DNA from 2 places in the Herbaspirillum lusitanum genome. Region 2 is predicted to be linked to the other one. Evidence: predicted binding sites of a transcription regulator. Region 2 holds the regulator's gene; the other holds the start of a gene.
The links. Region 2 encodes HrcA, which represses chaperone genes, less so after heat shock. Its sites were predicted from a motif close to TTAGCACTCNNNNNNNNNGAGTGCTAA; they were not measured.
Positions count from the first base shown of each region.

Region 1: groES (co-chaperone GroES) is a predicted target of HrcA. The motif match lies at 9,039-9,065, and genes of this name have one in related genera.

Region 1 covers NZ_QXFG01000003.1:390,760-407,007, reverse strand. Annotated here, with positions in the region: gene DXT88_RS03145 (methyl-accepting chemotaxis protein) at 1-631, opposite strand, end outside; gene DXT88_RS03140 (TetR/AcrR family transcriptional regulator) at 974-1,552, shown strand; gene DXT88_RS03135 (MFS transporter) at 1,676-2,893, shown strand; gene DXT88_RS03130 (SDR family oxidoreductase) at 3,020-3,811, opposite strand; partial or broken gene DXT88_RS03125 (3-oxoacyl-ACP reductase) at 3,895-4,008, opposite strand; gene DXT88_RS03120 (HD domain-containing protein) at 4,078-4,662, opposite strand; gene DXT88_RS03115 (GntR family transcriptional regulator) at 4,788-5,480, shown strand; gene DXT88_RS03110 (phytanoyl-CoA dioxygenase family protein) at 5,917-6,735, shown strand; gene DXT88_RS03105 (SDR family NAD(P)-dependent oxidoreductase) at 6,850-7,647, shown strand; gene DXT88_RS03100 (TRAP transporter substrate-binding protein) at 7,704-8,717, shown strand; gene groES (co-chaperone GroES) at 9,187-9,477, shown strand; gene groL (chaperonin GroEL) at 9,604-11,256, shown strand; gene DXT88_RS03085 (methylated-DNA--[protein]-cysteine S-methyltransferase) at 11,424-11,993, opposite strand; gene DXT88_RS03080 (methionine ABC transporter ATP-binding protein) at 12,286-13,335, shown strand; gene DXT88_RS03075 (methionine ABC transporter permease) at 13,325-13,978, shown strand; gene DXT88_RS03070 (MetQ/NlpA family ABC transporter substrate-binding protein) at 14,044-14,844, shown strand; gene ylqF (ribosome biogenesis GTPase YlqF) at 15,016-15,969, opposite strand; gene DXT88_RS03060 (MFS transporter) at 16,110-16,248, opposite strand, start outside.
Region 2 covers NZ_QXFG01000005.1:187,019-203,266, forward strand. Annotated here, with positions in the region: gene leuS (leucine--tRNA ligase) at 1-251, opposite strand, end outside; gene DXT88_RS05035 (DUF1120 domain-containing protein) at 415-1,014, opposite strand; gene DXT88_RS05040 (LacI family DNA-binding transcriptional regulator) at 1,326-2,336, shown strand; gene DXT88_RS05045 (ABC transporter substrate-binding protein) at 2,389-3,417, shown strand; gene DXT88_RS05050 (ABC transporter permease) at 3,420-4,274, shown strand; gene DXT88_RS05055 (ABC transporter permease) at 4,289-5,092, shown strand; gene DXT88_RS23440 (ABC transporter ATP-binding protein) at 5,089-6,183, shown strand; gene DXT88_RS05070 (phosphodiesterase) at 6,180-7,004, shown strand; gene DXT88_RS05075 (barstar family protein) at 7,018-7,344, opposite strand; gene DXT88_RS05080 (ExbD/TolR family protein) at 7,347-7,787, opposite strand; gene DXT88_RS05085 (MotA/TolQ/ExbB proton channel family protein) at 7,784-8,476, opposite strand; gene dapB (4-hydroxy-tetrahydrodipicolinate reductase) at 8,580-9,386, opposite strand; gene DXT88_RS05095 (outer membrane protein assembly factor BamE) at 9,436-9,948, opposite strand; gene fur (ferric iron uptake transcriptional regulator) at 10,029-10,454, shown strand; gene hrcA (heat-inducible transcriptional repressor HrcA) at 10,620-11,657, opposite strand; gene DXT88_RS05110 (HAD family hydrolase) at 11,710-12,399, opposite strand; gene DXT88_RS05115 (NAD kinase) at 12,674-13,591, shown strand; gene recN (DNA repair protein RecN) at 13,697-15,343, shown strand; gene hemH (ferrochelatase) at 15,406-16,248, shown strand, end outside.

The DNA.
Region 1 (16,248 bases), on a different contig from region 2:
GCGCGATCGCACCATAGCGCAGCAGCAGCGCTGCGATGATCGCGGGCGCGCCTGAGGTCGCGGGCGGCAGCGCCGACACGGCCGCAACGCTCGCCCAGACATAAGCGCCCAGCACCGTGCCGGCGATGCCGAAGGCCAGCATGCCCAAGCGCGCGCCGATGCCGACCTGGAAGCGCTGGCTGACGTCGATGCCGACATACAGCACCGCCACCACCCGCCCCTGCGCGTCGCGCACCGGGTCGTAGCGGGTCATGTACTGGCGGCCGAACAATTGAGCGAAGCCGGTATAGCTGCGGCCGGCCAGCAAGTCGCGATAACCGGCGTGGGCATGATCGAGCAAGGTGCCGATGGCGCGTTCGCCGTTCTCTTTTTTCACCGAAGTCGAGATGCGCACGAAGTCCTTGCCGCGCTGGACGAAGATGGTGGCGCTGCCGCCGGTGGCCGCCGAAAAACTGTCGATCCTGCCGAAATTGAGATTGAGCACTTCAGCGCCGTTGCGCAGTACCGGCGTGGTCTCCGCGCCGATCACCAGCAACTCGCGCGCATCGGCTGAAAACGTATCTGGAAAACTGCCGGCGAGCCTGCGGGCGAGTTTGTCGATTTGATAAGCAAGCGGCAGAAAGCTGTGCATGACTGACAACCCTTCCTGAATGCGATTTTTGTTGTGGTCTCGAGTCGACGCCGGGGTGGGCACTGCTGCTGACACCGGCTTTGATTTTATGTCGATGGCCGATTGTAGACCAGCGTTGCACTGGAGGAAATCTTGTTTTCGAGGATGTCTTCATACGAATGAAAAACTGCGGAGCAAGACGATGATACAGAGACAGGTGCGGCGTAGTCGGCCGGATGGAGTTCCCGCAAGCAACCAAAGAAGAACGTCGCGCCATACACCACAAACCCTACGTCATGGCATTTTCGCCACAACTTCACGGCTCCCGTTGACTTTTAAGACGACCGGTCATATTATCGCTGCATGTCCAAGCCAAATACCCGTGACCAGATTTTCGACGCCGCGCTCAAACTCCTGTTGGAACGCGGTTTCAACGCGTCGAGCGTGCAAGACATCACGGTCGAGGCCGGCGTGCCGAAGGGTTCGTTTTACAACCATTTCGAGAGCAAGGAAGCCCTCGCCGCCGAAATCGTCAGCGACTATGCCTCACGTCGCAGCACATTGCGCGAGATCCTGGCCGACGACCGCCTGCCGGCGCTGGAACGCTTGCGCGGCTACTTCACGGCGCTCAACCAGCGCCTGGTTGACCGTGGTTTTCAGCACGGCTGCATGATCGGCAACATGACTGCGGAATTGTCGGAGCAAAGCCCGGTGATTCGCGAGCAGCTGCTCAGGATTTACGGCAACTGGAGCACCGCGCTCGAATACGCGATTACCGCCGGCCAGCAAGACGGCAGTATCCCGAACCAGCTGAGCGCCAAGACATTGGCGGGTTTCCTGCTCAATGCCTGGGAAGGCGCGACCTTGCGCGTGCGCGTGGAGCGCAGCCCGGATGCCTTCGATCAATTCATGGAAGTGGTTTTCAACAAAGTCCTGAGCTGAGCAGAACAGAACCGATTCACGCTACACAGAATATTTGCAGCAAGCCGCTTCAATGGAGCGGCATTTTTTTCACCAAGTTTAAGACGACCGGTCATTTCATCTCATTTTTATATCGAGAATTTCATGAACACATCTTCTCTTCCCACTTCCGCTCCTGCGGCGAGCAATGCGCCTCTGTACTGGATGGCGCTGGGCACCTTCGCCGTCGGCGCCGAGGGTTTCATGATCGCCGGCATTTTGCCGACGGTCGCCAAGGACCTCGGCGTCAGCGTTGCGGTCGCCGGCCAGTTGGTGGTGGCGTTCACCGCCGCTTACGCCATCAGTTCGCCGATCCTGACCGCGCTGACCGGCGCCCTGAGCCGCCGCGGCCTGCTGATCGGCGCGATGACCGCCTTCACGCTGGCCAACCTGCTGGCCTGGCAAGCCGGCGGTTACTGGTCGCTGATGACCGCGCGCATCCTGCTGGCCTTCGCCGCCGGCCTGTACGTACCCAATGCGCTGGCTCTGGCCGGTGCGCTGGTCGCGCCGGAAAAACGCGGCAGTGCGCTGGCGCTGGTGAGCGGCGGGATTACCGTGGCAGTGGCGCTGGCGGCGCCGCTGGGGACCGTGATCGCCGACAGCCTCAGCTGGCGCATGACCTTCGCCGGGGTGGCGCTGCTGGCAGCCATCGCGACGCTGGGCCTGATGCTGGGACTGCCGCGCGCCATCGGCAACAACCTGCCGGTCGCCAGCCTGCGTGAACGCGTGCTGGCCGCGCGCGACCCGGCCGTGCTGCGCGCCCTGCTGACCACGCTGCTGTGGGCCACCGGCGCGTACACCATGTACACCTATTTCGCGCTGTACCTGAACCAGGTCACCGGCATCCACGGCACCCACGTCGGCTACGTGCTGTTCGCCTGGGGCATCTCGGCTGCGATCGGCGTCATGGCCGGCGGCAAGATCGCCGACCGCGTCGGCTTCCGCCGCGTTACCGGTCCGGCGCTGATGTTCCTGATCGCCGCCTTCCTGACGCTGACCGCGATTGCCTACCTGCTGCCGGCCAGCCTGGCGGTGCTGCCGGTGTTCCTGAGCGTGATCGTGTGGGGCATTTCGGGATGGGCCTTCTATCCGGCGCAGCAGACCAACCTGATCGGCATCGCCGGCATCAAGCTGGCCCCGATCGCGATGTCGCTCAACGCCTCGTTCATGTACCTGGGCTTCTCGATCGGCGCCAGCGCCGGCGCGCTGACGGTGGCCGAAGGCTCGGCGCGGAATCTGGGACTGGTGGCGGCGGCTTTCGTGTTCGCGGCATGGCTGCTCAAACGCAGCGCGGCGCGCCGGACGGCTGCATCGGCGGCCTGATAGCGGCCAGCCTGCAATTGAAAAGCCCGCGCCGCTTTTGTCGGCGCGGGTTTTATTTTTTGTCCGCTTGGATGCGCGAAGCATCCGAAAGGTCAAATGACGGAAGCCTGCAGGGAATCTACCCGATTACAGATATTCGAGATTGCCGTCGACGCTGATCGCCTGCCCCGAGATGTTTCGCGCGGCAGGCGACGCCAGGAACAAGGCCATCGCCGCGACATCCTGGGTGGTCACCAGGCGCCGCAGTGAAATCTTCTTGACGTAGTCTTCGCGCATCTCGTCGAAGCTCACTCCAAGCGTCTTTGCCCGGGCGGCGATGACGCCGTCCATGCGTTCGCCCTCCACCACGCCGGGAAGAATTGCGTTGACGCGGATATTGCTGGGTCCGAGCTCGACCGCCAGCGATTTCATCAGACCGACGATGGCCCATTTGGTCGAGGCATACGGCGTGCGGAACTGATAGCCCAGGCGTCCGGCCACCGAGGAAAGCGTGATAATGCCCGGATTTTCCGAAGTCTTCTTCAGCAAGGGAACGGCGCGCTTGAGGAAGTAGAACTGGCTGTTCAGATTGGTGTTGATGGTCTGGTCCCAGGCGTCCGCGTCGAGGTCTTCAACCGCGCCCGTCGGTCCGGCGATGCCGGCATTGTTGATCAGCAGATCGAGGCCGCCGAGCTTCCCGGCCGCGTCCGCCATCACTGCATCGACGTCTTCGCGCTTGCCGACGTCGGCGACGCCGGCATGAATGCCGGGGTGCTTCTTCCTGATTGCTTCGACGGCGGCCGGATTGATGTCGCAAACGTAGACCGCCGCGCCGGTCTCCAGGAATGCTTCCGCAATGGCTGCACCGATGCCTGTGGCGGCGCCGGAGATGAAGACGCGCAGGCCGGCGTCCGGCTTCAATAGATCAACTGTTTTCATGAAAATCCCGACATGTGAGCACGTGAGCCACGTCATCGGTCGACGATGATGTGGCGGGAAAAATTGTCCGGTGAAGAGTCAGGCTACCGCGTCAACCCGCCCGCTACCCCTATTACCGCACCGTTAATATAGCTCGCTTCGTTACTGGCCAGGCAGGCATGGATATTGGCGCCCTCCTCCGGCTTGGGTACCCTTCGGTCCCAGTGCGCGGCTCCAGGTCTTGTTCGGTTGCATCGGCGATTGGCGTGATTCCGCCTGATGGTGCTTCATTCCGAAAAATGTCGCGCCACCCACTGCTCACACGCCGTCCACAGTTGCGGTGCGCCTTTTTGAATCACGGGACCGTAGCGGAACAGCACCTGTTCCAGTGAAACGCCGTTCTCCGTCCAGGTACCGCCACCGGTGAAGATATTGATGAGCAACGGCTGGAAGCGATCCAGCGCCTTGGCGAATTTTGCGTCGTCGGTTTCCGCACGTTCGAATTCCTGCCACAGGGCCAGAAGTTGATCACCCTGGTTTTCGGGCAACATGCCGAACAAGCGCTCTGCCGCCTTCACTTCCTGCTCCGCCTGCGCCGCCGCCGAAGACCCGCCGTGAATCGGAAAATCGCCGACGTCGATCTCGACAATGTCGTGCAGCAGGAGCATCCGGATGACGCGATTGGCATCCACGGTCCCATTCGCATATTCGCTCAGCAGCATGGCGTACATGGCCAGGTGCCAGGAATGCTCGGCGGAGTTTTCCTTGCGGCTTTGATCGAGCAGCGGCGATTGCCGCATCACGGTTTTCAGGCGATCGATTTCCCGCAGGAAGCCCAGTTGCTGTTCCAGTCTTGCCAATTCCACAAGCATCTCGCGCAAAAATATAATTTCATGATTATACAAAGCAGTACCGGATGCCGAATCTGACCAGGCCGGGTTGGGAGCGCCCTTTCTCTCCCACGCCGCCGTGTTAAGATACCGGCATGGAATCCGGAATGCAGAATTCAATCGATCAAAATACCTTGTATATCGAGAAGGTGTACGACCGCCTGCTCGAAGCCATCACCAGCGGCGACCTGAAACCCGGCGAACGGGTACGGCAATCGGCGCTGGCTGACCGCCTCGGCGTATCGCGTCAGCCTATCAGCCATGCCTTGCAACTGCTGCGATATCAGGGGCTGGTGCGCGACGCCGGCAAACAAGGGGTGGAAGTTTCCCCGGTCAATCCCGACTACATCGTTCATCTCTACCACGCGCGCGTCTCGCTGGAATCCAGTGCCGCAGCCATGGCGGCGCAGCGGGTCAAGGATGGTCTCGCGCCGAAAGATGACATCGATGCGCTAAAAGAGACGATTGAACGGGGCGTCAGCGCAATGCGGCATAATGCGCCGTTGTCAGTGCTCGTCAAGGCGGATTTCCGTTTTCACATGGCGATTTACCGGCTCAGCGGCAATCCGGCGATTGAGCAAATCATGGCCGGACAATGGCCGCATCTGATGCGTTCCATGATGGCCGTGCTCAATGATCCCGGCGTACCGGTGCGTGCCTGGGAAGAACATCAGATCATCGCGACGCACATTTTTGCCGGCGTGGTGGATGAAGCGTTTCAGGCGGCCGCCCGGCATATCGAACGCGCCGGCCGCGACCTCGCCAAGCGCCTGAGTGCCGGTCGTGATCCGACGGCGTGAGAGGTACTGAGGCAGGCAGTCATTGCCTTGCCTGCTTTCATTTCCCTTTCCAGCCTTCCAGCCTTTCCCATCCGCGGCCGCATCGGCCGCCATCTCCTTGGGTTTCGCCGTCCTTGACCACTTAAAACCCCTACCCAGTATCAAACTGACAATAAATCCCGATTTTCGCCTTTCGGCTTGAATTGGGATTCTGTTCTCGCCCGGCTCTCCAGAGCATATTCTGCGGCATCCTTTGCTAGTCGCCCCCCACTCCCACTCAGCTTCAGCGGCACTCAAGCCGCGCGTGTCCCTGAATCCCATGCTTTCGAATTTGCGAATTTCTCGTTGACCTGCTCAAGGGGGACGACTATTATCTAAAAACTGAATTCGGAATTCCAAATTCAGCATTCAAAAATAAAATCAAATACATCGCCCCATCAAGTCCACAGGAGACAATATGAAACTCAACGCAGAACAACTCGCCCGCTTTGATGAACTTGGGTATGTCTTTCTTCCAGATTGCTTTTCCGAAGCCGAAATCACCGCATTGCGCAATGCTTCGGCGGCCGTACTGGAGATGCAACGTCCGGATATCTGGCGGGAAAAAGATGGCACCCCGCGTACCGCATTTGCCTGCCATCAATACAACGAAGCCTGCAAACTGCTGGCCGCGGACGAACGCCTGGTAGCGCCGGTGGCGCAGTTGTTCAACGAAGAGGTGTACATCCATCAATTCAAGATCAATGCCAAAGCCGCTTTTACCGGTGAAGTCTGGCAATGGCATCAGGATTTTCCGACGTGGCACAAGGATGACGGCATGCCGGAACCGCGCGCCATGAACATCGCGGTATTCCTGGATGAAGTGATGCCGATCAACGGCCCGCTAATGGTGGTGCCGCGCAGTCACAAGGCCGGCGCGCTGGAATCTGCGCACGATACGGAAACCACTTCCTATCCCTTGTGGACGCTGGACAAGAAGACCGTTACCGAGATGGTCGATCGCAATGGCATCGTCACCCCGACCGGCAAGGCCGGCGGTGTATTGATGTTCCACGCAAATATGGTGCACGGCTCGGCCGGCAACATCACTCCGTATCCGCGCCGTATCGTTTATCTGACGCTGTCGGCAGTATCGAATGCGATCACCAAACCGACACGGCCGGATTTCATTGCGCATCAGGACTTCACGCCGCTGCACGCGAGCAGCGCCAATATTCTCAAAGAGTATGCCGAACGTGCTGCGGCGGCGCCCGCCAAGTCTGCCCTGGCAGCCTGAGCCGCAGCCTGCTTCCGACGGAGCCTGGCTCATGCAGGCGGGAACCGCAACTCCCGCGCCGCATGTTCCGGGCCCCGATATTCCGTACATCTCCGTACATCATTGAGGGAAATCATGTCTGAACGCATGAAAGGAAAGGTCGCCATTGTCATAGGCGCCGGCTCATCCGGGCCAGGCTGGGGCAACGGCAAAGCTGCAGCGGTGCTGTATGCACGTGAAGGAGCCAGGATATTCGCGGTCGATTTTCGTATTGAAGCTGCGCAGGAAACCGCAGCCATCATTCGCAGTGAAGGCGGGGAGTGCACCGCTTTCCGGGCCGATGTCGCCAGCAGCGACGATATTCGCGAAATGGCCGCCGCCTGCATGGCGACCTACGGCCAGATCGATGTGTTGCACAACAATGTCGGCATTGTCGAAACCGGTGGTCCGGTCGAGACTTCGGAGGAAAGCTGGGACCGTGTCATCGCGGTCAATCAGACCAGCATTTTTCTGACCTGCAAACATGTGCTGCCGTATATGGCGGCACGCAACGCCGGCGCCATCGTCAACATCGGTTCGATTGCCGGCCTGCGCTGGATCGGTTTCCCCTATCTGGCCTACAGCGCCGCCAAGGCGGCATTGATCAGCATGACCTCCAACATTGCCGTGGAATACGCGGCACAAGGCATCCGTGCCAATTGCGTGTTGCCGGGCCTGATGAACACGCCCTTGATTCGCGAACCGCTGACCAAGACGTATGGCGGCAATGTCGATTCGATGATTGCCCAACGCGACAAAATCTCCCCCACCGGCAAGATGGGAGATGCCTGGGACACCGCATATGCCGCACTGTTTCTGGCATCCGACGAAGCCCGCTACGTCAATGGCACCAGCATCATCGTCGATGGCGGCCTGACGGCGCGCTGCGTCTAGCGCAGCATCTGGCCGGATCATCGCGCCGTATTCAAATAAAAATCATGGAGACAGACATGCAAATCACTCGCCGTACCGTTTTGAAAGCCGCCGCCTCGGCAGTCGGCATCGCCGCCGTCGGCGCCACCAGCGTGCGCGCGCAAACTGCCGTGTTCAACTACAAGGTGGCGACCAACGTTCCGGTCACCCATCCGATTTATATCCGCCTCAGCGAAGCTGCCGAAAAAACCAAGGCGGAAACCGGCGGCAAGGTCGACATCAGGGTGTTCCCGAATGGCCAGTTGGGTTCGGATACCGATCTGCTCAGCCAGGTGCGCTCCGGCAGCGTCGAGTTCCTGACCTTGCCTGGCGTGATTCTGGCCAATCTGGTGCCGATGGCTTCGCTCAACAGTGTTGGTTTTGCCTTTCACGATTACCCCGCAGTGTGGAAAGCGATGGATGGCGATCTCGGCAAATACATTCGTTCGCATATCGAGAAAACCAATCTGCACGTATTCGACAAGGTGTGGGACAACGGTTTCCGCCATATCACGTCGAACAAACCGATCAACACGCCGGCTGAACTGGCGAACATGAAAATCCGGGTGCCGGTCAGCCCCTTGTTGTTGTCCTTGTTCAAATCGCTGAAGGCAGCGCCGACGCCGATCAACTTCAACGAGTTGTACAGTGCACTGCAGACCCGCATCGTGGATGGTCAGGAAAATCCTTTCCCGATCATCACCACTGCCAAACTGTATGAAGTACAGAAATATTGTGCGATGACCAGTCATGCCTGGGATGGTTACTGGCTGCTGGCCAACAAACGTTCCTTCGCCGCAGTGCCGGTGGCGCTGCAAGACATCATCACCAGGAACTTCAATGCAGCGGGTGTCAATCAGCGCGCCGACAGCGAAAAAATGGCGGCCGACCTGCAACAAGAACTGGCTGCCAAAGGCTTGATTTTTTCCAAACCGGCCACTGCACAATTCCGCCAGGTGCTGCAACAAAGCGGCTTCTACAAGGAATGGAAAAACAAGTTTGGTGAAGAGGCATGGACGCAACTGGAGGCGGCGGTGGGCAAGCTGGTTTGAGTGCGTCGCCGTAACACGGTCAACTGATCCCGAACCAAGCTGGAACGACAAAGTCTCGCCGACAGGCGGGACTTTGTCATTGGTAAACAGAGAAAACAGAGAAAAACAGAGAACGGCTTTGAGGCCGGCTACCTCCGCGCGTATTTATTCGTTTCGTTTGTTGATTTTCCCCGCAGAATTGCCCTCGCCATTTGAGCCGCCCGAGGGGATCATGCTTAATCGACAACAACAGTTCAGACTTAAACGAATTCCGACAATTACGCGACTCCGCGCGACTTAAATCATCCCTGCCCTTGAAAAACCCCCATCCCGCCCCTATACTTAGCACTCGTCAGGGGAGAGTGCTAACAGCTTCTTTTCTGGCCTACCCACTTTTCCGATGTGGCACGGAGTTCTTGCTGCAGGGCTTAAGTACACTTTGCAGCCAACGCCGCATTATTTATAACTTATTGAATTTTAAGGAGTTTTCATGAGCCTTCGTCCTTTGCACGATCGCGTTATCGTCAAGCGTCTCGACCAAGAAACCAAGACCGCATCCGGTATCGTGCTGCCTGACGCAGCAACTGAAAAGCCAGACCAAGGCGAAATCCTGGCTGTCGGCAACGGCAAGATCCTGGACGATGGCAAGGTCCGTCCGCTGGCAGTCAAGGTCGGCGACCGCGTTCTGTTCGGTAAGTACTCCGGCCAAGCCGTGAAGATCGACGGCCAGGAACTGCTGGTCATGCGTGAAGAAGACCTGTTCGCCGTCGTCGAAAAGTAATCGACGTCCGCTGCCGCGGCGCGACGTAAATCGTCCTGCGCCGGCAGCGAACAAGTCTGATCGGAGCTGATCGAGCCGATTCAAACGCAATTCAGCAATTCATAAACGAATTTTGGAGAATCCAACATGGCAGCAAAACAAGTAATTTTCGGCGATGACGCACGTGCAAAAATCGTCAATGGCGTCAACATCCTGGCTAACGCAGTCAAGGTAACCCTGGGTCCGAAGGGCCGCAACGTGGTTCTGGAGCGCAGCTTCGGTGCCCCTACCGTCACCAAGGACGGCGTTTCGGTTGCGAAAGAAATCGAACTGAAAGACAAGCTGGAAAACATGGGCGCGCAACTGGTTAAGGAAGTTGCTTCCAAGACTTCCGACAACGCAGGCGATGGCACCACTACCGCGACCGTGCTGGCTCAAGCGATCGTTCGCGAAGGCTTCAAGTACGTTGCCGCCGGTTTCAACCCGACTGATCTGAAGCGCGGCATCGACAAAGCTGTTGTCGCCATCGTTTCCGAAATCAAGACACTGTCGAAGCCAACCACCACCAGCAAGGAAATCGCCCAAGTCGGTTCGATCTCGGCTAACTCCGATTCCGACATCGGCGACATCATTGCCAAGGCAATGGACAAGGTCGGCAAAGAAGGCGTCATCACCGTGGAAGACGGCAAGTCGCTGGAAAACGAACTGGACATCGTCGAAGGTATGCAATTCGACCGCGGCTACCTGTCCCCCTACTTCATCAACAACCAAGAGAAGCAAGTTGTTGCGCTGGAAAACCCATTCGTCCTGCTGTTCGACAAGAAGGTTTCGAACATCCGTGACCTGCTGCCGATCCTGGAACAAGTCGCCAAGGCCGGCCGTCCACTGCTGATCATCGCTGAAGATGTCGAAGGCGAAGCACTGGCAACTCTGGTGGTGAACAACATCCGCGGCATCCTGAAGACTGCCGCCGTCAAGGCTCCTGGCTTCGGCGACCGTCGCAAGGCAATGCTGGAAGACATCGCTATCCTGACCGGCGGTCAAGTGATCGCTGAAGAAGTCGGCCTGACTCTGGAAAAAGCCACTCTGGCTGAACTGGGCCAAGCCAAGCGCATCGAAATCAGCAAGGAAAACACCACCATCATCGACGGTAACGGCGAAGCCATCGCTATCGAATCGCGCGTCAAGCAAATCCGCGCGCAAATCGAAGAAGCGACTTCCGACTACGATCGTGAAAAGCTGCAAGAACGCGTTGCCAAGCTGGCAGGCGGCGTTGCACTGATCAAGGTCGGCGCGGCTACCGAAGTCGAAATGAAGGAAAAGAAAGCACGCGTTGAAGATGCTCTGCACGCTACCCGCGCAGCAGTTGAAGAAGGCGTCGTTCCTGGCGGCGGCGTGGCATTCCTGCGCGCACGCGCCAACATCAAGGACTTGAAGGGCGACAATCCTGACCAGGAAGCCGGCATCAAGATCGTGCTGCGCGCGATCGAAGAGCCACTGCGCCAAATCGTGTTCAACGCCGGCGACGAGCCATCGGTTGTGGTCAACGCAGTGTTGGCAGGCCAAGGCAACTACGGTTACAACGCTGCTGACGGCACTTATGGCGACATGATTGCACTGGGCATTCTGGATCCGACCAAGGTTACCCGTTCGGCATTGCAAAATGCTGCTTCGGTCGCCGCCCTGATCCTGACTACCGAAGCGATGATCGCTGAGCAGCCAGAAGACAAGTCGGCTGGCGGTATGCCAGGCGGCATGGGTGGTATGGGCGGCATGGGCGGTATGGACGGCATGATGTAATTCGGCTGCGCCTGCATTCTCCGGAATGCGGGCGCACCGGAAAGCACGCTTTCCACACGGCTATACGTAGCACGCAGCAAAAGAAAAGGCCTCGAGCGATCGAGGCCTTTTTCATTGTGCGCAGCGTTTGCGTCTGCTCTGCTGCCCTCTGCTACTCAGACCTCGGATCACTCCGCGAACAGCAAACCCTGGTTCGGATCCGGCAGCTTGCTGCGGCGCTTTTGCGGGACGGCGGTGCCGGGCTTGTTGTGCAAGGCATGCGCGCCCTCCAGCGTGAGCAACAACTCCTTGGCCTTGAGTCCGCCGGCGAAACCGGTCAGTTCGCCCGAGGCGCCGATCACGCGATGACAGGGGGCGATGATGGAGATGGGATTCTTGCCGTTGGCTGCGCCGACTGCACGCACCGCCTTGATGTCGCCCAGTTGCACGGCGATTTCGCTGTAGCTGCGGGTTTCGCCGAACGGGATGGTCAGCAGCGCCGCCCATACCCGCTTCTGGAAATCGGTGCCGGTGAAATCCAGCGGGACTTCAAACTGTTTGCGCTTGCCCGCGAAGTATTCGTTGAGCTGGCGTTCAGTCTCCAGCAGCACCGGGCTGGCGGGGTCGGCGCTCATCTCACCCAGCCGCACGCGCGTGGGCTTGTCGTTTTCCCACAGGATCGCCGCCAGCCGCTCGCCGCGGCCGACCAGGGTCAGCTCGCCGACGGGCGAGTTCATGGTTATGTAGACGTATGCCATCGATGGTTTCCTTCCGGGCCGGGACGGCTATCTTAGTCGCATTGGCGCAAACATGCAGGGGGGACTTGCTGCTTATCGGAAATGAAACAGCCGGCATTCTTCATTGCAATTCGCGCCAAAAAGCGCTTGGTTATGCCTTTTTCTCATTAGGGAATATGCAAAATGTAGTTCCGCCTGCAACGAAATCCTCATAAAATCACGGCTCTATATAAAAATATCGGCAGCAGGCTGGTTATTTAGCCGCCCTGCTGCCTTTTTCTTGAAGCAACAATCAAGCAACATCGAAAGCAATATGATCGAAATTCAGGGGGTCACCCAACGCTTCCCCAACGGCAGCGGCACGGTTGATGCGGTACGCAACGTCGACCTGTCCATCCGCAAGGGCGAAGTCTTCGGCATCATCGGCCGCAGCGGCGCCGGCAAGAGCACGCTGGTGCGCACCATCAACCTGCTCAATCGCCCGACCGAAGGCAAGATCATCCTCGACGGCAAGGACATGACCACGCTGTCGGCCGACGACCTGCGCGATGCGCGTCGCCACATCGGCATGATCTTCCAGCACTTCAACCTGCTGTCGTCGCGCACCGTCTACAACAACATCGCGCTGCCGCTGGAACTGGCCGGCCTGTCCAAGGCCGAGATCGCCAAAAAGGTCGAACCGCTGCTGGAACTGGTGGGCCTGACCGCGCTGAAGGATCGCTACCCCGCGCAAATCTCCGGCGGCCAGAAGCAGCGCGTCGGCATCGCCCGCGCCCTGGCCAACGATCCCAAGGTATTGCTGTCGGACGAAGCCACCTCGGCGCTCGATCCGGAAACCACGCGCTCGATTCTCGAGCTGCTGCGCAAGATCAACAAGGAACTGGGGCTGACCATCGTCCTGATCACGCACCAGATGGAAGTCATCAAGGTGATCTGCGACCGCGTCGCCGTGATGGAAGCCGGCGAGGTCATCGAACAGGGCGAAGTGCTGGACGTGTTCCGCGAACCGAAACATGAAGTCACGCGCGCCCTGATCGGCGACGTGATCGCCCACGAACTACCCAAGGGCGTGCTGGAGCGTCTGCGCGCGCGTCTGGCCAATACCGAAGCAGGTTCGGGTACGGATCACCTGTTCCGCTTCGCCTTCACCGGCTCGGGCGTGGACCAGCCGCATCTGTCGGAAGCGGTGCGCCGCTTCAACCTGGACTTCAACATCCTGCACGGCCAGATCGACGAGATCCAGGGCCAGGCCTTCGGTTCGCTGGCGATCCTCGCCAACGGCACCGCCGAGAACATTACCAATGCAATGGATTACCTGCGTGCGCAAGGCGTCGTGGTGGAGGAGCTGAACCATGTCATCTGAACTGATTGATCTCTTCATCAGCTCGTTCGGCGAAACGCTGATGATGGTCGGCATCTCCGGCCTGCTCGGCGCCGTCTTCGGCGTGCCGCTGGGCATCGCGCTGCACCTGACCGAACGCAAGGGCATCCTGCCCAATGTCGCCTTCAACCGCATCGCCGGCCTGCTGGTCAACGCCGTGCGTTCGACTCCCTTCATCATTTTGCTGGTCGCCGTGATCCCGTTCACGCGCTTCTTCGTCGGCACCTCGATCGGCACCGCCGCAGCGATCGTGCCGCTGACCATCGCTTCGGCGCCGTTCATCGCGCGCCTGGTCGAGACCGCCTTGCGCGAAGTCGACCACGGCCTGGTCGAAGCCGCGCAAGCCATGGGCGCGACCACCTGGCAAATCATTTACAAGGTATTGGTGCCTGAAGCGTTTGCTGGTATCGTCGCGGGTCTTACGATCACCTTCGTCAGCCTGGTCGGCTATTCCGCCATGGCCGGCGCGATCGGCGGCGGCGGCCTGGGCGACCTCGGCATCCGCTACGGCTACCAGCGTTTCCTGCCGGAAGTAATGCTGGCGGTGGTGCTGATCCTGATCGTATTTGTGCAATTGGTGCAAACACTGGGCGATGTCCTGGTACGTCGTCTGAGCCATCGTTAAGAACAGGTCCAGGCGTAAAAAATAATGCAGCTATCCGCTGCTGCTATCGAAGAGAGAGGGAAACAATGAATCGTCGTCAATTAATCCAATTTTTCGCAGGTCTGGGCGTGGTTGCAGGCCTGGTGTCCGCACCGGTCCTGGCGCAAGACAAGCCGATCAAGATCGGCGCCACCGGCGGCCCGCACGCTGAAATTCTGGAACAAGTCAAAAAGATCGCCGAGAAAGACGGCCTGAAGCTGCAGATCGTTGAATTCAGCGATTACATCCAGCCGAACGCGGCCCTGTCCGCCGGCGATCTGGATGCCAACAGCTACCAGCACCAACCGTACCTGGATGCGCAAGTCAAGGACCGCGGCTACAAACTGGTCAGCGTCGGCACCACCATCACCTTCCCGATGGGCGTGTACTCGAAGAAGATCAAGTCGCTCAACGACCTGAAGAACGGCGCCCGCGTCGGTATCCCTAACGACCCTACCAATGGCGGCCGCGCACTGCTGTTGCTGCAGGCGCAAGGCGTGCTCAAGCTGAAGGCCGATGCCGGCCTGAAGGCGACGCCGCTGGACATCGTCGACAATCCGAAGAAGGTCAAGATCATCGAACTGGACGCGGCGCAACTGCCACGCTCGCTGGATGACTTCGACGCCGCCGCCATCAACGGCAACTTCGCTGAATCCGCAGGCCTGTCGCCAACCAAGGACGGCATCGCCATCGAAGCCGCCAAGGGCCCTTACGTCAACGTCATCGCCGTGCGCGTCGAAGACAAGGACAAGCCTTGGGTCGCCAAGCTGGTCAAGGCTTACCACAGCCCGGAAATCAAGAAGTTCGTGATCGAGAAGTACAAGAACTCGGTCGTCACTTCCTGGTAATCCGGCGATAGCCGCTGCCGCACCGGCGACCGCCGGCACGGCAAAAAAAAGGGCGGGACCTCCACGAGGTCCCGCCCTTTTTGTTTGCATGTCTGCGCCGTCGCGCCGGCAGTTCAGCAGTTCAGCACATACCGCACACGCAAGCCGTTTCGCTGCCCGCCCTCCGCTCCGTCATTCGGGGCGGCCGCGATTCTTTTCCGCTTCCTCGGCGGCGATGGCCGCCAGTTCCGCGGCTTCTTCCGCTGCTGCGATCGCCAGCTCGGCCTGGTAATTGGCCAGCAAGGCGGCGCGCGTGGCGGGCGTCTCCAGCGTGATTTGTCCGAGCGCGCCGGTGCGATAATCCTGCAGGAAAGTATGCGCCGCCTTTTCAAAGTCGAAGTCGCCGCCCTTGAGGCGGAAGCCGCGCTTGATGGCGACCCCTTCCACCACCGCCACGCCATCCATGCCGTCGGTCTTGAAACCGTAACGCGCCGCCAGCAGGTGCGGATAACGCTTGAGCAGTTCGTCGGCGAGGAAAGTCGCTACCTCTTCCTCGATCAGCGCGTTGCTGCCGATCGCGTGGCTGGCAGCCAGCATCAGGCCGTCGCTGGGATGCTGGATCTTCGGCCACAGCATGCCGGGCGTGTCGATCAGCACCATGTTGTTGCCGAGGTAAAGACGCTGCTGCGTCTTGGTCACGGCCGGCTCGTCGCCGACGGCGGCCACGCGCTTCTTGAGCAGCGCATTCATCAGCGTCGACTTGCCGACGTTGGGAATGCCCATGATCATCATGCGCAAGGGCTTGAGCGGCGTGCCGCGATGCGGCGCCAGCGCCAGCGCCAGCTTGGGCACCTTGGCGACGTCGCTCGGCTTCTTGCAGCTGAGCGCGACGGCGTTGACGTTCTTCTGGCTGTTGTAGTGCGCGATCCAGGCTTGTGTGACGCCCGGATCGGCGAGGTCGCTCTTGTTGAGGATCTTCAGGCAGGGCCGCTGGCGAAACAGGCGGATCTGCTCGATCATGGGATTGCAGCTGGCCTGCGGCAGGCGGGCATCCACCACCTCGATGACCAGGTCGACCTTTTCCATCGCCTCCGCCGCCTTCTTGCGGGCGGCGTTCATGTGACCTGGGAACCATTGAATAGACATGCGGAATTCTTCTTTTTGCAAAATAAGCCGCTATTTTACGGCCTGCGGCCCGTTTGCCCCTAAAAAGAAGGTCGGCGAAGGTGCCGATTCCTCCTGTTCGGCGACTTATTCCGCAACTTGCTCCGTACTTGCTCAGTAACTTACTCCCCGGCCGGAACGGCCGCGGCCGTACTCGCCGCCGAGCGTGCATTGACGTAACGCAACACCAGCACCAGCGCCAGCGCGTAGACGATGGCCACCACGCCGTAGGCCAGCACGATGCGCGTAATCCAGTTGCCG
Region 2 (16,248 bases):
CCCATCGGCATGAGCACGTTGTAGCCGCTCATGCGCAGGTAGCGATACATCACGTCGTTGATCGTGTAATTGCGGACGTGGCCCATGTGCAGCTTGCCCGATGGGTAAGGCAGCATGGAGCAGGCATAGAACTTCTTCTTGTCGCGGCCGTGCTTGTCCTTGGCGTGCTCGACGGTCTTGTACGCGTCGGTCGCGATCCAGTGTTGTTGCGCGGATTGTTCTACTTCTGCTGGGCTGTATTTATCTTGCATGTCGGGTTGAGGCAAAGGAAAGATCGAAACCCGGCATTATACCGGCTCGCCAGAGGGGAGACCTAGTTCTGTGTCGATGTCAATCCGACCATGAATTGCACGAGGGAAATAAAAAACCGCCCCACTTGAAGCCGGAGCGGCGTCGGGGATCCGGCGGGCTGATTCAGAGATAAAGCATCTCAATGCTGATCGAACCGTCCAGCTGGATGTCGTCGGCCAGCAACTGGTAGGCCACGCGGCTCAGTTTGGCGCTGATGTCGAGGCCGGCGACCAGTTCGCTGAAGGCCACCGGCGTGTTGCCGGCGCCAAACGATATCTGGCTGCCGTCCTGGCGCAGGCCGCGCAGGGGGCTGCTGCGCCAGGCGGCGCTGCCGTTGGGGCGACCCAGAATGCCGACCGATTGGCCGTCCGCGACTGCCGTGCCGAAGCGCACGGCATAGCCGCCGATGCTTTTGCCGCGATACAGGCCCAGGCCGAAGTTGTCGCCGGCGTCGATGCCGGGAATATCCTTCTCACGCGTGGCTTCGCGATTGTCGACCGCCTTGACGGCGATCTTGGTGGGGCCGTCGCAGGAAATGCGCATGTCCACGCGCTGCGAAGGCAGGTCCTTGAAGCGTTCTTTCAGGTGCGGATCCGATTTGATGGTGCCGAAATCGATCACGCTGTTGCCGGGAAAGCTGGCCAGGCAGGCGGAAGGGCGGATCGTGCCCTTGACCACCAGTTCTGCGGTATCGGCGGCGTGGACGCCTGCGGCTGCGCTCAATAGCAGGGATGCAAAGGCAGAAAACGCAAGGGGGCGGAAAGGGGGTCTCATGAAGCCTCTCTGGAAAAGCAGTCTGCAGGCGGGATGGTGCGCAGACGGCAAGACTATTCTGAAGCAAAGTTCCTCGGATTTATATAAGAAAACTCTCAAAAATAGCGCGTTAATGAATTGCAATATTTCTATTTAAATACGGAAGTAGCGCGCTGATGTAATACGAAATTGTTTGGATGGTCATAGGCCGGTAACAATGCGCTGGCACGATGTAATCGTTTTCATGCGATCCCATCTTCGCCAACCAGCCATCCATCATCGTGCCGCCTTCCATCAAACAAGTCGCCCTGCAAGCCGGCGTGTCCACCGCGACGGTGTCGCGCCTGCTCAACAAGCCGGAATCGGTCAGTTCCGACACGGCCGGCAAGATCAATGAGGCGATTGCCGCGCTCGGTTTTCGCCCCAATTTCAACGGCCGCAACTTGCGTGCGGGACGTTCGCGTACGGTGGGCGTGGTGGTGCCGACGCTGTCCAACACGGTGTTCGCGCAATGCCTGCAGGGCATCGAACTGGCGGCGCGGGCGCTCGATTACTCGGTGATGTTCACGGCCACCGAATACCGCCAGGAAGACGAAGCGGCGGCGGTCAACCTCTTGCTCAGCCATCGCGTCGACGGCGTCATCCTGACCGTTGCCGACGCCAGCGCCAGCGGCACGCTGGATGTGCTCGACCGTGAAGGCATTCCTTACGTATTGACCTACAACCAGCCGCAGCAGGCTTCGCGCCTGTCGGTCTCGGTCGACAACCGCGCCGCCGCGCATGATGCCGTGGCGCACCTGATTGCACTCGGCCATACACGCATCCGGATGCTTGCCGGTCAATTCAATGCGTCCGACCGCGCCATCCAGCGCTACCACGGCTATCTCGACGCCATGCGCGCGCATGGCTTGGCGCCGATGGCGCCGATCGCAGTGCCGCGCCATACCGGACTTACCAGCGCGCATCTGCAGGCATTCGCCGACCCGCAGCAACGCCCGAGCGCCTTGTTCTGTTCCAACGACCTGCTCGCACTGGCGGCGATGCGCGATCTGCGCGCACTGGGTTTGCGCGTGCCGGAAGACATCTCCGTCATGGGTTTCGACGGCATCCCGCTGGGCGAGATGATGTCACCGGTGCTGGCCAGCGCCGTGCAGCCGTCCGAACAGATCGGCGAAGTCGCCCTGCGTACGCTGGTGGCCGCCATCGGACAGGCCGAAGGCAGCGCCGGTCCGGTCTCGCAAACACTTGCGCACACGATCCGCAACGGCGGCACAGTGCGGGTTTTCTCCTGACGCTTCTTTAGATTTTACTCGTTCACATCAACAGCAATAGAAAGGAAACGACATGCGCTCACATCCACGTTTGTCCCGGATTCTCCAGACGGTGGCGGCAGCCGCCGCTTTCGCAGGTCTTACTGCTTCGTTCAGCGCCGCGGCGCAAAACGTCATCTGCTACAACTGTCCTCCGGAATGGGCCGACTGGGCTACCCAGATCAAGATCATCAAGGAAAAGACCGGCATCACCGTGCCGCCCGACAACAAGAACAGCGGCCAGGCGCTGGCGCAGATCATGGCTGAAAAGGCCAGCCCGGTCGCCGACTTCACCTACGTCGGCGTGACCTTCGGCATCGAAGCGAAGAAGAACGACATCGTCACGCCCTACAAGCCGGCCGGCTGGAATGACGTGCCTGCAGGCCTGAAAGATCCGGAAGGCTACTGGACCACGATCCACTCCGGCACCATGGGCCTGATGGTCAACGTCGATGCACTGAAGGGCAAGCCGGTGCCGCGTTCGTGGGCGGACCTGCTCAAGCCTGAATACAAGGGCCTGATCGGCTACCTCGACCCGGCCAGCGCCTTCGTCGGCTATGTCGGCGCGGTCGCCGTGAACCAGGCATTGGGCGGCACGCTGGACAACTTCACGCCCGGCATCAACTACTTCAAGGCGCTGCAAAAAAATCAACCCATCGTGCCGAAGCAGACCTCCTACGCGCGTCTGATCTCGGGTGAAATCCCGATCCTGTTCGGCTACGACTTCGACGCCTATCGCGCCAAGTACAAGGACAAGGCCAACGTCGCGTTCGTGATCCCGGCCGAAGGCAGCGTCACCGTGCCGTACGTCGTCAGCCTCGTGAAGAACGGTCCGAACCAGGCCAACGCAAAAAAGGTGCTGGACTTCCTGTTGTCCAATGAAGGCCAGGCCATCTGGGCCAATGCTTACCTGCGCCCGGTGCGCGCCTCGGCGATTTCGAAGGAGGCCGAAGCCCGCTTCCTGCCGGCCGCCGACTATGCCCGCGCCAAGCCGGTCGACTACGGCAAGATGGCTGAGGTGCAGCGTCAGTTCAGCGAACGCTATCTGGCGGAAGTGAAATAAGCATGTCGCTGCATTTGTCTCAATCGCGCCAACTGCATCGCAAGCGTCCCGGCCGCAAGGTCTGGACGTTTGCCGTGCCGGGCATGACGCTGTTCGCCGCGTTCTGGCTGTTGCCGATGCTGCGCCTGGTCGGTGTCGGCGCCAGCGGTCCGACCGGTGCAATGGCCTATCTGGCCGTGCTGACCAATCGCCATTATCTGTGGAGCCTGGTGTCGACGCTGTTGTTGTCGGGCGCGGTCACGGTGGCGACGCTGGTAATTTCGTCGCTGGTCGGCCTGTTCCTGCAGCGCAATCGTTTCCCCGGCAAGCCGCTGCTGCTGGCGATGCTGACGTTTCCGCTGGCATTCCCGGGCGTGGTGGTCGGCTTCATGGTGATCATGCTGGCCGGACGCCAGGGACTGATCGGCGCGCTGACCGACAAGCTGTTCGGCGAGTCGCTGGTGTTTGCGTATTCGCTGGCCGGCCTGTTCATCGGTTATCTGTACTTCTCGATTCCGCGCGTCATCCTGACGGTGATGGCCGCCGCCGAGAAGCTCGATCCTGCGCTCGAAGAAGCGGCGCGGTCGCTCGGCGCCAATCCGCTGCGGGTGTTCTTCGACGTGGTGGCGCCGGCATTGATGCCGGCCCTGATTTCGTCGGGGGCGATCTGCTTCGCCACCAGCGTCGGCGCCTTCGGCACTGCATTTACGCTGGCCACCAACATTGATGTCTTGCCGATGGCGATCTATAACGAATTCACCAGCTACGCGAATTTCGCGATGGCGGCGGCTTTATCCATCGTGCTTGGCGTGATTACCTGGATCGCCCTGGCGCTGGCGCGTTCGCTGTCGGGCAGCAGTGTCCCCGCGACGGCATGAAGAAGGGAAACCAAATGAAACACTCCCTGCGGTTTTATCTGCAACTGACGTTCACGCTGCTGGTGTGCGCTTTCCTGATCGTGCCGGTGGTGCTGTCGGTGCTGGCCGGCGTGACGGACAATTTCTTCGTCGGCTTGTCGAGCGGCTTCACGCTGCGCTGGGTCGCTCAGGTGTGGGACACCTATCAGATGACCATCTGGCGTTCCATCGCGATTGCACTGGCCTGTCTGGCGGTGACGCTGGTTGTCGGCGTGCCGCTGGCTTACATGCTGGCGCGCCATCAGGGCGGCAACAGCCGGCTGGCGCGCGTGTTCGAAGAGCTGCTCATGATGCCGGTGGCGGTGCCCGGGCTGGCGACCTCGCTGGCGCTGATCATGGCTTACGGCCAGTATCGCGCCTTCCGCGGCAGCCTGTTGTTCATCCTGGTCGGGCATGTGTTGTTCACGCTGCCGTTCATGGTGCGACCGGTGCTGGCGGTGATGCAGTCGTCGCAATTGGCGGTGCTGGAAGAAGCCGCCGCCAGCCTCGGCGCCGGCATGCGCCAGCGCTTCTTCGGCGTGGTGATCCCGAACGCCGCCTCGGGCATCCTGGCCGGTGCGCTGATGGTGGTGACCTTGTCGATCGGCGAGTTCAACATCACCTGGATGCTGCATACGCCGCTGACCATGACCCTGCCGGTGGGACTGGCCGACGCCTACGCTTCGATGCGGCTGGAAGTCGGTTCCGCCTATACCCTGATTTTTCTTTTGATGATCGTGCCGCTGCTGGTCGCCATGCAATGGGCAACCCAGACCACGCGCACACGCGTACGCCTATGAACTCTTCTCTTTCCATCAGACTGCTTCAATGCGCCAAGACCTTCGGCAGCGGCGCACCCGCGCTGGAGCCGATCGACCTTGAAATCCATCCCGGCGAAACGCTGGTGCTGCTGGGGCCGTCCGGCTGCGGCAAGACCACCACGCTGCGGCTGATTGCCGGGCTGGAATTTCCCGACGACGGCGGCCGCGTGCTGTTCGGCGACGATGACGTCACCGACCTGCCGATTGAAAAACGCGGCGTCGGCATGGTATTCCAGAACTATGCCTTGTTCCCCAACATGACGGTCGGCGAGAATATCGCCTATGGTCTGAAAATCCGCAAGATGGCTGCAGCCGAACGCGCCGAACGGATCGATACGCTGCTCGACATGGTGCACCTGCAAGGCCTCGGCCATCGCCGCATCGACCAGCTTTCGGGCGGGCAAAGGCAGCGCGTGGCGCTGGCGCGCGCACTGGCGGTGGAGCCGCGCGTGCTGTTGCTCGATGAGCCGCTCACGGCGCTTGACGCCAAGCTGCGCGAAACCTTGCGCACCGACCTCAACCAACTGCTGCGCAAACTCGGCATCACTGCGATCTACGTCACGCACGACCAGGGCGAGGCGATGGCGCTGGGCGATCGCATCGTCGTGATGGAGCGCGGCAAGATCGCGCAGATCGGCACGCCGCAGGATATCTACTATCGCCCGGCGTCGGAATTCGTGGCCGACTTCATCGGCACCATGAATCGGGTGAGCGGCGTGACGCGCGTTGGTCACCTGCAGATTCCGGGCGGCATCGTGCCGTTGGCGAATGCGAATGGGGGAGCGAATGGGGCTGCGGACCAACTGGCGACGGCGATGTTCCGTCCGGAAGACGTCGAGATCGTGCCGCTCGATACCGCCGGCGCGGAAATGTTCGGCGACGTCATGTCGACATTTTTCATGGGCGACCGCACGCGTTTGCTGGTGGACATCGGCGCCGACATGCCGGTGATCGTCGAGACGCGCCGACGCGGCGTCTGGCACGCCGGCGAGCGCATCGGCCTGCGCGTGCCGGAGCACGCGGTGATGCAATTGCCGGTGCAATATTTTTCCGGGGAAACGCGCTCATGATCCTGTGCCAGGTTTCCGACCTGCACATCAAGGCGCAGGGTAAAAAATCCTATCGTGTGGTCGACACCGCCGAGAGCCTGCGGCGCTGCGTGGCGCAGGTCAACCGCCTGAAACAGCGGCCCGATGCGGTGGTGTTCACGGGCGACCTGGTCGACTTCGGCCTGGCCGATGAATACGCGGTCTTGCGCGAATTGCTGGCGCCGCTGACGATGCCGTATTACCTGTTGCCCGGCAATCACGACGAGCGCGGCGCACTGCGTCGGGCGTTCCCGGATCATGCCTATTTGCAGAGCGCTTCCGATGCGGCGCGCATCGAATACGTGATCGAGGATCATCCGCTGCGCATCGTCACGCTCGATACCGTGATCCCGCGCTCCAGCAAAGGCGAACTGGCGGCGACCAGCATGGACTGGCTGGACCGGGTGCTGGGCGAGCAGCCGCAACGGCCGACCGTGATCGCCATGCATCATCCGCCATTCACTACCGGCATCGGACACATGGACGACATCGGTCTTGTCAATCCGCAATTGCTGGAGCCGGTGGTGCGTCGTCATCCACAGGTGGAACGGGTCCTGTGCGGCCACCTGCATCGCTCGATACAGGCGCGCTTCGGCGGCACGATGGCGTCAACCTGTCCGGGCGTGTCGCATCAGGTGGTGCTGGATCTGGATCCGCAGGCGCCGTCGCAATTCGTGATGGAGCCGCCGGGATTCCAGTTGCATTGGTGGGGCGGCAAGACGGGGCTGATCAGTCATACGGCTTACGTCGGTGAATTCGACGGGCCGTATCCGTTCTATGACGGCGATCAGTTGATCGATTGAGCCGGAGGGGGATTCAGAGCAGCGCCAGCTTCAGCGTGGCGGCTTCTTCGTAGTCTTCGCAGCGGTCGTTGATCATGGCGACGCAGAATTGCAGCTCTTCGATGATGTCCGGTGCGGCGGCGCGCAGCTTGTCGCTGTGCTGGACTTCGATGGTCAGCGCTTCGTTTTCCTTGAGCACGAATTTGCTCATGCCGTCGTCGTCGCGCAGGTAGCTCAGGCAATCGACCCAGGCGTTCATGTTGTTGCCGTAAAAATCGGGGAAGCCGAATACGCTCGCGCATTGGCTGTGGAAGCTGTCCCAGTCGGTGATGAGTTCGCCGTTCAGGCGTGCTGTTGCCATGATTACTTCTTCTCTGTACTTGTTGTGTTTGGTTTCGGATCGGTCACAAAACCGAGTTTGTTCAAGCCGTTGTTTTGCGCTGCCGACATGACGTCGGCAATCACTTCATAACGGGTCGCCTTGTCGGCGCGCAACTGCACTTCGGGCTGCGGCTTCTTGCCGGCTGCCTCGGCCATGCGCCGCGTCAATTCTTCCAGTGTGACCGCCTGATCTTGCCAATACAGCTTGCCGGCGGCGTCGATGGCGACGCTGACGGTTTGCGGTTTCTCGGGAGCCGGCGCCGATTTTGCGGTCGGCAGATCGAGTTGCAGCGAATGCGTGAACAGCGGCGCCGAAAGGATGAAGATCACCAGCAGCACCAGCATCACGTCGACCATCGGGGTGACGTTGATTTCGGCCATCGGGCCGGCCTGGTGGTTGTCGTTGAAGCCGCCGAAACTCATGCTTCCCCCTTGCCGACGCGCTCGCCGGTGGTGAGGTAAGCGTGCAGGTCATGCGCGAAGCCGTCGAGTTCAGCCAGCGTCAGGCGGTTCAGGCGTGTGAAGGCGTTGTAGGCCAGCACCGCGGGAATCGCCACCACCAGACCCAGCGCCGTCATGATCAATGCTTCGCCGACCGGACCGGCGACCTTGTCGATCTGCACCGTGCCGCTGGCCGAGACCGCCGCCAGCGCGTGGTAGATGCCCCAGACGGTGCCGAACAGGCCGACGAACGGCGCGGTCGAGCCGACCGAAGCCAGCAGCGTCAGGCCGCGTTCCAGCCGGGCCGAAACGCGGTTGATTTCACGGCGCAGCGTGCGCGTGATCAGTTCGCCGGGATCGGTGGCGGCATTGAGCGAGGGCGTATTTTGTTTGGAGGAAATGCCGGCGGCTTCGGATGAGCGTTGCGCCAGCGGGGTGAAGATTTCTTCGCTGTCGACGGTGCGCATGACGGCGATGGCGTCGGTCAGCGTGGGCGCTTTCCAGAAGCCTTCGAGCGCATTGCTGCCGCGACGGATGCGCCACGAGCTCCAGGTCTTGGAAAGAATGTAATACCAGCTGGCGACGGACATCAGCAGCAGAACATAGGCGACGGCATGCGAAACGGCATCGCCTTGCGCCCAGTAATGGGCGAATCCAACGGTTTGTTCCATATCGTGTTCTCTAGGTTGGGAGCAGAAATAAATGGCAATCCGTTGGAGTAGGCATCCGCAAAAAGATTCGCTGCATCCGTTGATCAGATGCAGCGGCGGAAGACTACTTCAGTCCGAGCACGTCCTGCATGTCGTACAGGCCGGTTTTCTTGTCGGCCAGGAAACGCGCGGCGCGCAGGCTGCCGTGGGCGTAGGTGACGCGGCTCGAGGATTTGTGCGTGATTTCGATGCGCTCGCCGATGCCGGCAAACAGCACGGTGTGGTCGCCGACGATGTCGCCGCCACGGATGGCGGAGAAGCCGATCGACGACGGATCGCGTTCGCCGGTGATGCCTTCGCGGGCATAGACGGCAACGTCGTCGAGCTTGACGCCGACGGCGTCGGCGATGACTTCACCCATCTTCAGGGCCGTGCCGGACGGCGCGTCGACCTTGTGGCGGTGATGCGCTTCGATGATTTCGATGTCATAGCCGTGCGAGAAGCTCTTGGCGGCCAACTCCAGCAACTTGAGCGTGACATTGACGCCGATGCTCATGTTGGGGGCCAGCATGATCGCGGTCTTTTGCGCGGCGGCGGCGATCGCGTCCTTGGCTTCCTGTTCCAGGCCGGTGGTGCCGATGATCATCTTGACGCCATGCGCGGCGCAGTATTCGGCGTGCCTGAGCGTGCCTTCCGGACGCGTGAAGTCGATCAGGAAGTCGGCGTTGGCGAGGCCTTTGGCCAAGTCCGATTCGATCGCGACGTTGGCTGGTTTACCGAGGAAGGAGGCCGCGTCGGTGCCGATGCTGGGCGAACCCGGCACGTCCAGGGCGCCGGCCAGCACCATGTCGTCGGCGTTCCGGATGGCTTCGATCAGCATGCGGCCCATGCGGCCGGATGCGCCGGCGACGGCGATTTTCAATGCGCTCATAGTGCTTGTACTTGTACTTGTGGTTGCGGGTATTGCTGTACTGGCCAGCTTACTTGGAGGAGGACGGCGGAGCCGTGGTCGTCGGCGTATCCGACAGTTCCGGCATGGCGCCCTTCTTGGAACCGGCGATCAGGGACAGATATTCCTGTTCGGTCGGCAAGTCGTTGCCGCCTTCGTAGCGTTCCATCAGGTTGTCCTTGAAGAACACCGACACGCGGCTGCTCATCAGTTCACCGTTGCCCTTGGCCAGGCGGAATTCATAATCCCAGCGATCCGAATGGAACACGTCGGCCAGCAGCGGCGTGCCGAGCACGAAACGCACCTGGTCGCGGGTCATGCCCGGCTTCAGTTGCGCCACCATCTCCTTGGAGACGAAATTGCCCTGCTGGATATCGATGCGATAAGGCTTGAGGAAGCCGAACAGGCTGCTCTTCTTCGAAACCTGCACGCCGGTCGCGTCGGGCGCAGCTGCGCCTTCCGCCGGTTTTTTGGATGCACAGCCGGACAGCAGGGTGCTCAGCGCGATCAGCGCCAGAGCGGTAGTACGGTAGGAAGGCAACATTCGCATAAAGATTTCAATTGGTTGAGCAATTGTGCTAAAACGCTATATGATAAAGCAGATAACCTGATTTTTACTGAAACATGCCTAATAATCCATCCGAACTGAAAGCCAGCGGCCTCAAGGCTACTTTGCCGCGTCTAAAAATCCTGGAAATCTTCCAAAACACCGAGGTGCGTCACCTCAGCGCGGAAGATGTCTACAAAATGCTGCTGGCGGACAATCTGGACGTCGGTCTGGCCACGGTCTACCGCGTGCTCACGCAGTTCGAGCAAGCCGGCCTGCTGCAGCGCAATCACTTTGAAACCGGCAAGGCCGTATTCGAACTCAACGAAGGCTCGCACCATGACCATCTGGTTTGCCTGGATTGCGGCAAGGTCGAGGAATTCTTCGACGCCGAAATCGAGAAGCGCCAGCTCAAGATTGCCCAGGAGCACGGTTTCGAGATTGCCGATCATGCGCTGGCCTTGTACGGCCATTGCAAGGATTGCCGCAAGACCAAGAAATAGGCATCCATGCCGGCCGGATTCAATCCGGACGCAGTTTGCAAAGAACCATCCCGCCATCGCCGGATGGTTTTTTTATTGCCGCTTCGATGATGGCGGCCAGGGGTGTAAAGAAGGGTAAGCGGTGTGCAACAGTTCGCTGCAGTCCTCAATCCTGTTCAGCCGGACTCAGTTGTTGTTGCCGCTGAGTGCGCTCGACAGCAATTTGGCGGTGATGTCGACGATGGGAATCACGCGCTCGTAAGCCATGCGGGTGGGACCGATCACGCCCAGCGTGCCGACGATCTTGCCGTTGACTTCATACGGCGCGGTGACGATGCTCATGTCGTCCATCGGCACCAGCTGCGATTCGCCGCCGATGAAGATCTGCACGCCGGTGGCCTTGCTCGACACATCCAGCAACTGCATCAGGCTGGTCTTTTGCTCGAACATGTCGAACAGCTTGCGCAGCGAGGTCATGTTCGACGACAGGTCCGAGACGCTGAGCAGATTGCGCTCGCCGGAAATAACGACGTTGTCCGATTCGTCGGCCATCGCATCGCTGCCGGCTTCGACCGCCGCCTGCATCAGGCTGGTCATGTCGTCGCGCAACTGGCGCAGTTCGTTCTGCAGGCGCAGGCGCACCTCGTCGAAGCCGAGGCCGCCATAGTGCTGGTTGATGTAATTGGCGGCCTGCACCAATTGCGAAGGCGTGTAGTCGACCTCGGTCAGCAGCAGGCGGTTTTGCACATCGCCGCCGGGGCCGACGATGACCAGCAGGATGCGTTTTTCGGACAGGCGCAGGAATTCGATCTGCTTGAAGATCGACTCGCGCTTGGGCGTCATCACCACGCCGGCAAATTGCGACAGCGACGACAGCACTTGCGCCGCATTGGAAATGATTTTTTGCGGCGAGTTGATCTGCGAGCGTGATTGCAGTTTGGTTTCCAGCGTGGCCTCGTCAATCGCATCCATCGATTCGATCGTCAGCAGCGTGTCGACGAACACGCGGTAACCGCGCGGCGTCGGAATGCGCCCGGCGGAAGTGTGCGGACTGGCGACGAAGCCCATTTCTTCGAGATCAGCCATGACGTTGCGGATGGTCGCCGGCGACAGTTCCAGTCCCGAAATCTTGGAGAGCGCGCGCGAGCCGACCGGCTGGCCGTCGGCGATGTACCGTTCGACCAGGGCCTTGAGCAGGGTTTGAGCGCGATTATCTAGTTGCATGTCTTCATTCTAACGAGCAGGAAGCAGGCGTGCCAATATCCTGCCATATATATTACGCCGCCAGCCAGTACGCCAGTTCGTTGAGATCGGTGCATACCGCATCGGGACGCACATGCGCCGGCAACTCGCGCTGGAAGCGGTTCATCCAGACTGCGCGCAAGCCGGCTTGCTGCGCCCCCAGCACATCCAGCGCCAGGTCGTCGCCGACATAGACAGTGTGTTCCGGCGCGACGCCGAGCGCAGTGCAGGCGGCGTGGAAGATGGCCGGGTCGGGTTTGGCGGTGCCGAACTGATGCGCGGCGATGGAGATTTCAAAATGTTCGGCCAGGCCGATGCGCGCCAGATCGGCGAAACCGTTCGACACCGTGCCCAGCTTCAGGCGCAGCTTCAACTGCTGCAGGCCGGGGACGACGTCGTCGAAGGGCGTGACGGCATTGCGGCCGGTGGTGAAAATCTCCATGGCAGGATCCGCCAGCGCGGGGTCTTCGCCATGCTCGGCCAGCACCGTGGTCAGCGCCGCATGGCGCAGCGCCCACAGGTTGATCTTGTAGGCCGGGTTGGTCTGCGCCAGCACCTGCCGGCGTGCGCGCAGGCTGAGGATGCTTTCGCGTTGCACCACGCCGGGCGCATGTTGCGTCAGCCATTCGTACAGCCGGGTTTCGGCAAGATGCAGCACCGGCTCGATCGCCCACAGCGTATCGTCGAGGTCGAACAGGACTGCCTGGATGTTGGTTTTGTTCATGAAATCGGTTCGGAATAGTCTGGGGGCCTGTTAACAATGAATTTGCGAGGTGCGTTTCAGCCAGGCAGTGTGCTGGCAAGCCATGCAACGCGGCCAGCGCACTGCCTGGCTGAAACCCTTCGGGAACGGCTGCAGGCGTCGCCTGCCGTTGTTGCAGCTCCTTGCCGTAGCACCGCTACGCCGCGTCGCTGCGCCTAGGCAGTCAACACCTGCCCCGCGTTCGCACTCGCAAATTCATTGTTAACAGGCCCCGAATTATGCTTTAATCCGCAGCATGTGGCCCATCAAATTACCCGTGCAGGCGGCAACGCCCAAAACCATTGCAATCGTCGGCAAATATCATGCCGCCGGCATCGCGCAATCCCTTTCCGATATCGCCGCCTTCCTGGAAGCGCACGGCCATACCATCGTGTTCGAAGCCGAGACCGCGCAGAACATCGCGCTGGAAGGCTATGACGCCATGTCGCCGGAACAGATCGGCCAGTTCGCCGATGCCGCCATCGTGGTCGGCGGCGACGGCACCATGCTCGGCATCGCACGGCAACTGGCGCCGTTCAACGTGCCGCTGATCGGGATCAATCAGGGGCGGTTGGGCTTCATGACGGATATTTCGCTAGACCGCATGATACCGGTATTGGCCGACATGCTGGACGGCAAGGTCGACGTCGAAACGCGCTCGCTGCTGGAAGCCACGGTATTTCGCGATGGCGAACAGATTTTCAACGCGCTCGCTTTCAATGACGTGGTGGTCGCGCGCGGCGCGTCTTCCGGCATGGTCGAACTGACCGTGGAAGTGGATGGCCGCTTCATGTACAACCAGCGCTCCGATGGTCTGATCGTGGCCACCCCGACCGGCTCGACCGCCTATGCCTTGTCGGCCGGCGGCCCGCTTTTGCATCCGAGCCTGCACGGCATCGTGCTGGTGCCGATTGCGCCGCATGCCTTGTCGAACCGGCCGATCGTGATTCCGGACTCCTGCGAGATCTCAATCCAGGTCGTCAACGGCCGCGACATCAGCGCCAACTTCGACATGCAGTCGCTGACCAGCCTGTCGCACGGCGACCGCATCGTGATCCGGCGCTCGGCGCACAAGATCACCTTCCTGCATCCGGAAGGCTGGAGCTACTACGACACCTTGCGGCAAAAGCTGCACTGGAACGAATACCCGTCGGTTGAAGGCCGCCTGCAATAAGCGGGCTATCTAAAAGTACAATAGGCGCCTCGGGTGTCTTTTCCATGCGGTTCTCCGTACGGAAAGACGCTGCCGATATTGATAAAACACCAAGTCCATCATCCCATGCTGCGTACCCTGTCGATTCGTGATTTCGTTATCGTCGATGCCATCGAACTCGAGTTCGCTCCCGGATTTTCCGTCTTCACCGGCGAAACCGGCGCCGGCAAATCCATCCTCATCGACGCCCTGGCGCTGGCGTTGGGTGGTCGCGGCGACGCCAGCGTGGTGCGCGAAGGCGCGGCCAAGGCCGACATCACGGCCGATTTCAGCGCCGGTCCCGATGTTGCCGCCTGGCTCGAAGCGCATGAGTTTTTCGACGAGGACGGCGGCGTGCTGCTGCGCCGCGTGATCGACAATGCCGGCCGTTCCAAGGCCTTCATCAACGGCATTGCCGCCACCGCGACGCAATTGCGCGAACTCGGCGAGCTGCTGGTCGACATCCACGGCCAGCACGCACATCAGTCGCTGCTCAAGTCAGACGCCCAGCGCCAGTTGCTGGACAGCCAGGCGGGATTGCTGGAGGAAGCCAAAGCCGTCGCCGCTGCCTACAAAACCTGGCGCGCGCTGGCGAAGCAGCGTGAAGAATTCGAAGTCAACGCCAAGAACGTCCTCCTCGAACGCGAGCGCCTCGAATGGCAGGTCAGCGAGCTCGAAAAACTGGCAGTCAAGCCGGGCGAATGGAGCGACATCAGCAACGAACACAGTCGCCTGTCGCACGCCGCCAGCCTGATCGACGGCGCGCAGGAAGCGCTGAGCGCGATCTCCGAATCGGACTCGCCGATCCTGTCGCAGCTGTCTTCGCTGACGCAGAAACTGGGCAAATTGACCGACGTCGATGCCGCGCTCAAGCCGGTCATGGAGGCGCTGGAGCCGGCGCAGATCCAGTTGCAGGAAGCGGTCTACGCGCTCAATGATTACCTCGGCCGGGTCGAGCTTGATCCGGCGCGGTTGAAGCTGGTGGAAGGGCGGCTGGAAGCGATCCATTCGACCGCGCGAAAATTCCGCGTGGCGCCGGACGACTTGCCGCAGGAGCACGCCAAGCTGGCGGAAGAATTGAAGCAGCTGGCCGATGCCAGCGACCTCGATGCCTTGCGTGCGCAGGAAGCAAAACTGCAGGCCGCCTACACCGGCGCCGCGCAGAAATTGTCGAAAGGCCGCATCAAGGCGGCCAAGGCGCTGGGCGAAGCGGTCACTGCCGCCATGCAGGACCTGAGCATGTCGGGCGGACGTTTCGCCATCGCATTGGAAGCATGCGAACCGGCGGCGTATGGTGTGGAGCAAGTGGAATTCCTGGTGGCGGGGCACGCCGGCGTAGCGCCGCGGCCGCTGGCGAAAGTCGCTTCCGGCGGCGAACTGGCGCGCATCGCCCTGGCGATTTCGGTGATTGCATCGAGTTCGACCGCGACGCCGACCCTGATCTTCGACGAAGTCGACAGCGGCATCGGCGGCGGTGTGGCCGAAGTGGTCGGGCGCCTGTTGAAACGCCTCGGCCAGGATCGCCAGGTCTTGTGCGTAACGCACTTGCCGCAAGTCGCCAGCCAAGGCAACCAGCACTTCCAGGTCAGCAAGCGCAACGAGGCCGGCAAGACCGTGTCCCAGATCGAAGCGCTCGACGTCAAGTCGCGCGTGGAAGAAATCGCACGCATGCTGGGCGGCCTGGAAATTACCGCCACCACGCGCAAGCACGCGCGCGAGCTGCTGGCGCTGTAACGCCCCGCCAGCACCGCTTCCTTCCAGCCAATCCAGCCAACGCCAGACCTTCACGGATTTCCATGTCATTTCGCAAAGAACCTCCTTACCTCCACGGCAGCCAGCAGGCGCAGGCTGCCGTCGTGCTGGTCAACCTCGGCACGCCGGACGCGCCGACTGCACGTGCGGTGCGGCGTTACCTGAAGCAGTTTTTGTCGGACCCGCGCGTGGTGGAAATCCCGCGTGCCATCTGGTGGTTTATCCTCAACGGCATCATCCTGCCGTTCCGCTCCGGCAAGTCGGCTGAAAAATACGCCTCCATCTGGGACGCCGAAGGCTCGCCGCTCAGGCTTAACACCGAGCGCCAGGCCGCCTTGTTGCGCGCGCGCCTGCTCGAACGCGGCCACCGCGTCCACGTCACTCATGCGATGCGCTACGGCAGTCCGGCGGTGTCGGACGTGCTCGACGAACTCAAGGCGCAGGGGTGCGACCGCATCCTCGTTCTGCCCGCCTATCCGCAGTATTCCGGGACCACGACTGCCTCGATTTTCGACGCCGTATTCCAGCATTTCGCCAAGGTGCGCAATGTCCCTGAACTGCGCCTGATCAAGCATTACCACGACCACGACGGCTACATCCAGGCGCTCAAGCGCTCGGTGCAGACGCATTGGGACGCCAACGGCCAGCCGGACAAGCTGGTCATGAGTTTCCACGGCGTGCCCAAGCGCACGCTGCTGCTGGGCGATCCTTATCATTGCGAATGCTACAAGACTGCGCGGCTGCTGGCCGAAGCGCTGGGCTTGAGCGAGGCGGAATACGTGGTGACGTTCCAGTCGCGTTTCGGCAAGGCTGAGTGGCTCCAGCCCTACACCGCGCCGACCTTGCAGGAGCTGGCGCGCCAGGGAGTGCAGCGCGTCGATGTCATG